4 regions of the Streptomyces sp. NPDC025273 genome follow, and region 3 is predicted to be linked to each of the others. Evidence: riboswitches for the same ligand, from Rfam matches in the RefSeq annotation. Region 3 holds a riboswitch; each other region holds the start of a gene.
What was found. A riboswitch is a leader RNA that binds a small molecule or an ion and turns the genes downstream of it on or off. The one in region 3 is predicted to bind cobalamin.

Region 1 (2,189 bases), on a different contig from region 3:
ACTGGTCACCGGCGTGGAAGGGGCCATCACCGCGGAGGGCGACAACGTCGCGCTGTACAGCAGGGCTGCCGCTGATCTGCTCCTCGCGGCCGGCCCCGGCGGTGGGGACACCCCGCTCGACCGCACCCCCGGTCAACTGGCCGATCCACACTTCCTCGGCAGGCTCCTCGCGGCCGTCGAGGACATCTGGTTCAGCCGGGCCAGGGAGCGGGTGCTGTCGGCATCCCACGACGACAGGCTCGCCCGGTGGAACGCGGGTTCCGGGCCCGCGCTGCGCGGAGTCGAGGCCCACGCCTACCGGCAGGCAGCCGAGGCCTTCGCACAGGCCCGGGCCGCGCTGCCCGGAGGGGCGGCCCGGGAGCGGCTGGCGGAGCTGGAGCGGCTGTTCGCCCTCGAATGGGTGGCCCGCAACAGCGGCGACCTGCTGGCCGCCGGTCTCCTGAGCGCCGATCAGGTCGACGAGCTGCCGGGAGCCACCGAGGAACTCATCACGGCCGTCGCCGCGCACGCCCGCGAACTGGCCGACTCCTTCGCGCTGCCCGCCGAGCTGCTCGCCGACTGGCCGATCGCGGGACCCGGCTACGCCGACGCGTACGACGACCCCGAGGGGCCCTGGCACGCCGGGGCGGCGGGCCCGGCATGAGCGCCGCACAGGCAGCTCGCCGGCGGGCCGGCACCGCAGCCCCGGGCCGCCGGGGGGTGCGCGAGACGATGGAGATCCTCGGCCTGCGGGCCGTGCTGCTGGCGTACTGGGGCACGTCCTCCCTGCTCGCCCGCGGCCGTGCGAAACCCCGTGCCGTCTGCGGCGAATCGGTTCGCCGCACGCCCTGACGGCATGACGGGCGGCCGGTGTGCGGGGAGGCGCGAGGGGTGTGCGGCAGCGTACGTGCGCGCACGCCTCCCGGAGCACCGGCGCCCCCCTGCGCACCGGCCACCGCTACGCAGGCGGCCGTGCCGCCGCGTGATAGCTTGCAGACGCCAGTCGCACTCCACGTGGAGTCAGGGAATCCGGTGAGAATCCGGAGCTGACGCGCAGCGGTGAGGGGGACGGGCGGGGCCACGGCCACTGGGACACCCTCGGGTGCTCCGGGAAGGCGTCCCGTCCGGACGAACCCGAGTCCGAAGACCTGCTGGCACCCCGTTCCCGTACCGGGAGCGGTACTCCGTACCGGGCTTCGCGCAAGAGCCCAGAGACGCAGAGGGAACTCGTGCCGTCCATACCCAGTGCCGTACACCGAACCGCCATGCTCACCGCGGGACTTGTCCTGCTGAGCGCCTGCGGCGGCAGCGGAAGCCCCTCCGGCGGGGCCGCGAAGGACGGCGGCGCCGGATACCCGGTGACGCTGGAGAACTGCGGACGCACGGTGACGGTCGAGGCCGCGCCGCGCCGCGCGGTGTCCCTGAACCAGGGATCGACGGAGATCCTGTTCGCCCTGGGCCTCGCCGACCGGCTCGTGGGTACCGCGACCTGGACCGACCCGGTGATGAAGGGCCTGGAGAAGGCCGACGCCGCGGTACCCCGCATCGCGGAGAACCGGCCCTCGTCGGAGAAGGTCCTCGACAAGGAACCCGACTTCGTCAGCGCCTCGTTCGAATCGACGCTCGGCAAGGGCGGGGTCGCGCCCCGCGAGCAGTTCGAGAAGCTCGGTGTGCCGACCTATCTCTCGCCCACCGACTGCACGGCCAAGGACAACACCGGCAGCGGCGACGGCTCCCGCACGAAATCCCTGACCATGGACAGTGTGTACGCCGAAGTCCACGACCTGGCGCAGGTGTTCGGCGTACAGGAGCGGGGCGACGCGCTCGTCGCCGATCTCCGGAAGCGGATCGGTACGGCGACCGCGGACATCGACGCCTCCGACACCACCCTGCTCTACTGGTTCGCGAACGCCGAGGCCCCCTACCTGGCCGGCTGCTGCGGAGCGCCCGGCATCATCACCGAGGAAGTCGGTGCGAAGAACGTCTTCGACGACACCCACGAGGAATGGCCTCAGATCAACTGGGAGACCGTCGCCGACCGCAACCCCGACGTCCTCGTCATCGGTGACCTGACCCGCAGGTCGCAGACCGCCGAGAGCGCCGGGAAGAAGATCGAGTTCCTGGAGACCAACCCCGCCACGAAGAACATGGACGCGGTCCGGCACAAGCGCTACGTCCTCCTCAGCGGCCAGGCGATGAACCCGACCATC
Region 2 (2,189 bases), on a different contig from region 3:
TCGCCTTCGTCCTGACCATGGACAAGACGGTCGCGATCAACTTCCAGCTGCTCGGCGGGATCTGGATCCTGCAGACGATGCCGGCCCTGGTCGGGGGCCTGTTCACCCGGTGGTTCCACCGCTGGGCCCTGATCGCGGGCTGGGCGGTCGGCATGCTGTACGGCACGGTGGCCGCGTACGGCGTCGCGAGCCCCACCCAGAAGCACTTCGGCGGATCCTCGAAGGAGATCCCCGGCATCGGGGAGATCGGCTACATCGGTCTCACCGCGTTCGTCCTGAACGTCGTGGTGGTGGTCGTTCTCACCTTCGTCCTCAACGCGCTGAAGGCCCCGGCGGGCGTCGACGAGACCTCCCCGTCCGACTACACCGCGGACGTGGGCGACCCCGGCGTCCAGGAGAAGCTCCCGCCGGCCACGGTGGGCGCCCCGGGCGGCCACTGACCCCGCCCGGCACACGGTTCCGGTCCGGGCCGCCGCATCCCGCACGGGGCGCGGCGGCCCGTCGCGTTCCGGGCGGCCGTGACGGGGGGTCGCCCCCGGTCGTGGAGGAGCACGAGGGGCACGGCAGGGGCGGGCACGCCGTACCGGATCCACCGGGGCGCCAGGCCTCGCAGGGCCACGGAGCGGGACCAAAAGCCACGACCGCCTTCCCGTTCCTGACGGTTTCGCCCGGACCTCAGACGCAGTTCGACACAACATGTGGGGGCCGTCTCGCAGGGCGGCCCCCACATGTATGCTCATGCTCGCTGTCGCCGCAGGGGAATCCGGTGTGAATCCGGAACTGTCCCGCAACGGTATGACCGGTGCGCTTTTGCGCACCCGGAAGTCCGAAGACCTGCCGACAGCGCGTCCGGCTCGACCGAGCCGGAGGCCATACGTCCGGGCCTCGCGGAGGGCCGGTGGACGCCGTGCGCCGTGCTGCCCCCACCCGGGCACCGCCCTGCCCGGCTTCCCCGCTCCCGCCGGCCCCGAGCCGAGCGAGGGATAGCCCCCGTGACCATCGCGCCAGCCGATCCGGTTTCAGCGGTAGATTCAGCCGAGTCCACGCCCGACGGGCCCGGGACCGCACTGCTGCGGACCCTGACCGACCTCACCGCCGATCTGCCCGACACCGACCCCGGACGGGTCGCCGCCGCCGCGCTGCGCGGCCGCAGCGCCCGGTCGGACGAGGCGGAGCTGCGCACGCTGGCCACCGAGGCCGCCGCGGGACTCATCTCCGAGGACCCCGCCTACTCCCGGCTCGCCGCCCGGCTCCTCACCTGCTCGATCGGGGACGAGGCGGCCGGCCAGGGCGCGGTCTCCTTCTCCGCCTCGGTCGCCACCGGTCACCGCGAGGGCCTGATCGCCGACCGCACGGCCGAGTTCGTCACGCTGCACGCGGCGGCGCTCGACGCGCTGGTCGAGCAGGCGCTCGCCGACCGTGCCGACGACCGCTTCGGCTACTTCGGCCTGCGGACGCTGTACAGCCGCTATCTGCTGCGCCACCCGCTCACCCGCCAGGTCATCGAGACCCCGCAGCACTTCATGCTGCGGGTCGCCGCCGGGCTCGCCGAGGACACCTCCGGGCACGCGCTGGACGAAGTGGCCGCGTTGTACGGCCTGATGAGCCGGCTCGACTACCTCCCTTCCTCCCCCACCCTCTTCAACTCCGGTACCCGGCACCCGCAGATGTCCTCCTGCTACCTGCTGGACTCGCCGCTGGACGAGCTCGACTCGATCTACGACCGCTACCACCAGGTGGCACGCCTCTCCAAGCACGCGGGCGGCATCGGCCTCTCGTACTCCCGCATCCGCGCGCGCGGTTCGCTGATCCGTGGCACCAACGGGCACTCCAACGGCATCGTGCCGTTCCTGAAGACGCTCGACGCCTCGGTCGCCGCGGTCAACCAGGGCGGCCGGCGCAAGGGCGCCGCCGCCGTCTACCTGGAGACCTGGCACGCGGACATCGAGGAGTTCCTGGAGCTGCGCGACAACACCGGTGAGGACCAGCGGCGTACGCACAACCTCAACCTGGCGCACTGGATCCCGGACGAGTTCATGCGCCGCGTCGACGCCGACACCGAGTGGTCGCTGTTCTCGCCCGCCGACGTGCCCGGGCTGGTCGACCTGTGGGGTGACGCCTTCGACGCCGCCTACCGCGAGGCGGAGGCCGCGGGCCTGGCCCGCAAAACGATGCCCGCGCGTGACCTG
Region 3 (2,189 bases):
TGACCCTGCCGGCCGCCGGTCTGGTCGGCGCGGGCGCCGAGTTCCTCACCCAGCAGGGCCCCTGGGGCGTCGGCGTGGTCGCCGTGCTCCTCGTCACGGGCTCCGCCGCCATCTGGATGCTGTCGCGCCGCAAGCCGGTCGACCACACCAACGTCAACGCGACGGACGCCGAGCCCGCGGGTGTCGTCACCACCGCCATCGCGGCCGTCAGTCCGCCGCCCGTCGGCTCCGGCGTCCCGGACCTCAAGACCACCATTCCGGCCCCGGCCCCGACGGCCGGGACCCCGGCCGACCCGGCCCGACCGGCCACGGTGTAAGGACAGATCCGCATGAACATCGACTGGGCAGCTCTCGCTTCCGTCTTCGGCGTCAGCCTCGTGGTCACCGTCGCACTGGTCGGCCTCTTCACCCTCGGCATCATCGGTCTCGCCAAGCAGGCGCCGACGGCGCAGGGCGGCGGCTCCTCCGTACTGGCGCGCTCCGGCGCGTACGCCTGCTTCGCCCTGTGCGCGGCAGCGGTGACGTACGGGATCTATCTGATCGTCGTCTGACCACCGCACGTGGTCGCACTGGGCCGGACACACACCTGTGTGTCCGGCCCGATGTGCGTCTGCGCACACTGCAGCCTCGCAGGTCAACGGCAGGTTGACGGGCGTTCGCGAGGCGTGGTGGACTGCCGGAGCCGTTTACGGCGACAGGAGAGGAAGCCGGTGCGAATCCGGCGCGGTCCCGCCACTGTCACCGGGGAACAGCCCCTCATGGAGGTCTCGGTCCGCCACCGCGGACCCGAACGCCGGGGTGCTGCGGATCCGGGAGCCAGGAGACTCTCGTCGCCGGTCACGTCGAACCAGGGCGCGGACCCTGAGTGAGGACATCTGCCATGCCTGGCTGCCGAGCGTCTGTCCCTGTGCCACCCGTGGCGAAGGTCCTTCGAGGCGCGACGGCCGGCTGAGCCGTGCGAGCCGACCGCATCTTCGCGTACGGCGCCGCCGCCGGTCTGATCGGTGATCTGCTCCTCGGGGATCCCCGGCGCGGACACCCCGTCGCCGCCTTCGGGCGGGTCGCGGCAGGCGTCGAGAGCCTGCTGTGGCGCGATCACCGCGGCCGGGGCGCCCTGCACGCGCTGGTCTGCGCCGGAGGCGCCGCGGGCGCCGCCGCCCTGGCCGCCCGCGCCGTACGGGACCGTCCCGCCGCGGCCGTGGCCCTGACCGCCGCCGCCACGTGGTCCGTCGTCGGCGGTACGTCGCTGGGCCGCGAGGCCCGTGCCATCGGCGGCGCTCTCGCCGCCGGTGACATCGAGACGGCCCGGCAGCGGCTGCCGCACCTGTGCGGCCGGGACCCGCACTCCCTGGACGGGCAGCAGATCGCCCGTGCGGTGGTCGAGTCCGTCGCCGAGAACACCTCCGACGCCGTCGTGGGGGCTCTGGTGTGGGGTGCCCTGGGGGGCGTACCCGGCCTGGTCGGGTTCCGGGCCGTCAACACCCTGGACGCCATGGTCGGCCACAGGTCGCCGCGCCACCGGCGCTACGGCTGGGCCTCGGCCCGGCTCGACGACCTCGCCGGCTGGCCCGGCGCGCGCCTCACGGCCGCGCTCGCGGTGGCCGCCGGGGGGAGCCCACGCGCGGCCGCACGAGCCTGGCGCGCCGACGCGGGAAAGCATCCGAGCCCCAACGCGGGTCCGGTCGAGGCCTCGTTCGCGGGGGCACTCGGCGTACGGCTCGGCGGGACCCTGGCGTACGGCGGGCGGATCGAGCACCGGCCCGTGCTCAACGGGGGCACCGGCCGGGACGTGCGGGTCACGGACATCGAACGCGCGGTGCGGCTGTCGCGCCGCGTGAGTGTGCTGGCCCTCGGCGTGTGTGTGGCCGGGCGGCTGGCCGCGGGACGGAGGGGTCGGGCATGAGCGGGGAACCGGGCGGCGGGCTGTTGGTCGCGGGGACCACCTCGGACGCGGGCAAGAGCGTCGTCACGGCGGGGATCTGCCGGTGGCTGGTGCGCCGGGGGGTGAAGGTCGCGCCGTTCAAGGCGCAGAACATGTCGCTGAACTCGTTCGTCACCCGTGAGGGTGCCGAGATCGGCCGCGCCCAGGCGATGCAGGCGCAGGCCGCCCGGGTGGAGCCGACCGCGCTGATGAATCCGGTGCTGCTCAAGCCCGGGGGCGACCGTTCCAGTCAGGTGGTCCTGATGGG
Region 4 (2,189 bases), on a different contig from region 3:
GGTGGACCCCGGATCGGGCGACGGCCAGTGCGGGTCGACGGCCGCGTACTTCCTGGACACCATCTGCTCGACGTACCGCACGGGCGTGTTCTGGGGTCTGGACCGGGACACGCCGGGCGACGGGCTGCCGGCCCCGGCCGGTCTGACGGTCACCGGGGTCACGGACAGCACGGCGTCGCTGGCGTGGAACGCGGTCGGGGGAGCCGCCTCGTACCGGGTGTACCGCGACGGCGTCCAGGTGGCCTCGACGGCCTCGCTCTCCGTCACGGACACCGGGCTGAGCGCCGGGGTCCCGTACCGCTGGACGGTGGCGGCGGCCGACTCCTCGGGCACGGTGGGGGCCGTGTCGTCCTCCGTGACGGCGACCACCTCGGGCGGTACGGAACCCGTCCGGTGCTTCACGGCGACGAACTACGCGCACGTGACGGCGGGACGGGCGCACACCTCGGGCGGATACGTCTACGCGAAGGGCTCCGGGCAGAACATGGGCCTGTACAACGTGTTCGTGACCCATACGCTCAAGGAGTCACCGGCGGGCCACTTCGTGATCGCCGACTCCGGCTGTCAGGCCGGGTCCTCGTAGTCGGCCCTGATCTCCTTCGGCAGTTCGCAGCCGTCCTCGACCGCGGTGAGCGACACGATCTGCCCGGTGCCGGAGCCCTCCGCCGCGTAGTGCCGGGCGTACACCTTCCAGCCCCGCTTGGCGAGGGTGCGGAAGGTGACGTCCTGCTCGGCGTGGCTGGAGACGATCTCCCATTCCTGCTGGCGCAGCTGCCGCACGGCCGCCTCGAAGGCCCCGGCCGCGCCCGCGGCCGGCACGTCGCCCGTCCAGGGCGCGACGCACGTGTGCCAGTCGCCCGCGGGCAGGGCGGCCGTGGAGGTGTCACCGGCGGGGAGTCCCGCGGTCCCGGCGGCGGCGGCCGTCTCGCCGGCCACTGTCTCCCTGGTGAACGGCACGGTGGGCTCGGGTGACGGTTCGGGCGCGGTCCCGTCCTCGCCCACGAGGCCGCAGCCCGCGGTCACCGTCATGAACGCGCTCACCGCGGCGGCCACGGCCACCGTTCTTCTCGTACCCACTGGTGCTTCCCGCCCCGGTCGTTCCGGCGGTCTCCCGCCTGCTGATCCCCGCCGGAGTTTCGCACGGGCCTTGACCTGCTGTGAAGCCCTTCTCCCGGAGCGCGGCCGGCTGCGGTGGCCGTGCGCCCGGGGAGGCCGCGGAGCGCCCCGGTACAGTGAGCGGGTCGTCATCATGCCCGTACGGGGGGAAGCCGGTGCGAATCCGGCGCTGACCCGCAACCGTCATCCGCCCGCAGCGGCGGTCAGCCGGAATGCCCCGTGCGTGAGTGTGACCGGCTCGTGCCACCGGAACCCCGGTGGCCGGCACCGTCGAGGCATACGGGGCCGGAGCCCGGCGCGTCCGTGCGCCCGAGCCCGGTCCTCGCAGGAGAGGCCCAGCCCGTCATGACCGTACGCCGCCGCGCGGCAGCGCTCGCGATCACCGCCGTGCTCTGTGCCGGGGCCGCCCCCGCGGCGGTCGCCGCCCCGAGCCCGTCCCCCTCCGCGTCCGCGGAGCTGCCGCCCGGTCTGTACGGCACGAAGGACCCGACGTACGACGGTGTGTGGCGCCAGTCGGTGGCCTTCCTGGCCCAGAAGATCGAGCTCGTCACGCCCGCCACGCAGTCGGTGGACTGGCTCGTCGGCCAGCAGTGCGCCGACGGGTCATTCACCTCGTACCGTGACGCCTCCGCGCCCTGCGACGACACGACGGTGGCGGACACCAACGCGACCGCGGCGGCGGTCCAGGCCATGGTCGAGCTGGCCGTGCACCGCGAGGTCGTGGACAAGGGCGTCGCCTGGCTGAAGTCCGTACAGAACGAGGACGGCGGCTGGGGCTACAACCCGGGCAGCCCGAGCGACGCCAACTCCACCGCCGTCGTGATCGGCGCGCTGGCCCGGGCGGGCGTACCGCTGGCCGCGGTCACCAGGGAGGGCGGCGGCACGCCGTACACGGCGCTGCAGTCGTTCGCCCTGCCGTGCGGGGGCAAGGACGGCGGGGCGTTCGCCTACCAGCCGGACAAGGACGGCACGCTCACGGCCAACGCGGACGCCACGGCGGCAGCGGTGCTCGGCGCGATGGGCAAGGGCATGGCGGCCGGCACCTCCAACGCGGTGAAGGCGCCCTCCTGCGC

Region 1: it holds a riboswitch for cobalamin, as region 3 does, so the genes downstream of both, AB0F38_RS07665 (ABC transporter substrate-binding protein) here and AB0F38_RS26210 (cobalamin biosynthesis protein) in region 3, are expected to answer to the same signal.
Region 2: it holds a riboswitch for cobalamin, as region 3 does, so the genes downstream of both, AB0F38_RS05605 (ribonucleoside-diphosphate reductase subunit alpha) here and AB0F38_RS26210 (cobalamin biosynthesis protein) in region 3, are expected to answer to the same signal.
Region 4: it holds a riboswitch for cobalamin, as region 3 does, so the genes downstream of both, AB0F38_RS03135 (prenyltransferase/squalene oxidase repeat-containing protein) here and AB0F38_RS26210 (cobalamin biosynthesis protein) in region 3, are expected to answer to the same signal.

Annotation. Positions count from the first base shown of each region.
Region 1 is NZ_JBEZYP010000003.1:109,222-111,410, reverse strand. It holds gene AB0F38_RS07675 (acyl-CoA dehydrogenase) at 1-643, shown strand, start outside; gene AB0F38_RS07670 (hypothetical protein) at 640-831, shown strand; cobalamin riboswitch at 963-1,150, shown strand; gene AB0F38_RS07665 (ABC transporter substrate-binding protein) at 1,245-2,189, shown strand, end outside.
Region 2 is NZ_JBEZYP010000002.1:133,859-136,047, reverse strand. It holds gene mctP (monocarboxylate uptake permease MctP) at 1-440, shown strand, start outside; cobalamin riboswitch at 726-857, shown strand; gene AB0F38_RS05605 (ribonucleoside-diphosphate reductase subunit alpha) at 993-2,189, shown strand, end outside.
Region 3 is NZ_JBEZYP010000019.1:54,701-56,889, forward strand. It holds gene AB0F38_RS26200 (inorganic phosphate transporter) at 1-317, shown strand, start outside; gene AB0F38_RS26205 (hypothetical protein) at 330-551, shown strand; cobalamin riboswitch at 700-827, shown strand; gene AB0F38_RS26210 (cobalamin biosynthesis protein) at 956-1,903, shown strand; gene AB0F38_RS26215 (cobyric acid synthase) at 1,900-2,189, shown strand, end outside.
Region 4 is NZ_JBEZYP010000001.1:721,802-723,990, reverse strand. It holds gene AB0F38_RS03145 (PHB depolymerase family esterase) at 1-583, shown strand, start outside; gene AB0F38_RS03140 (hypothetical protein) at 565-1,077, opposite strand; cobalamin riboswitch at 1,232-1,355, shown strand; gene AB0F38_RS03135 (prenyltransferase/squalene oxidase repeat-containing protein) at 1,462-2,189, shown strand, end outside.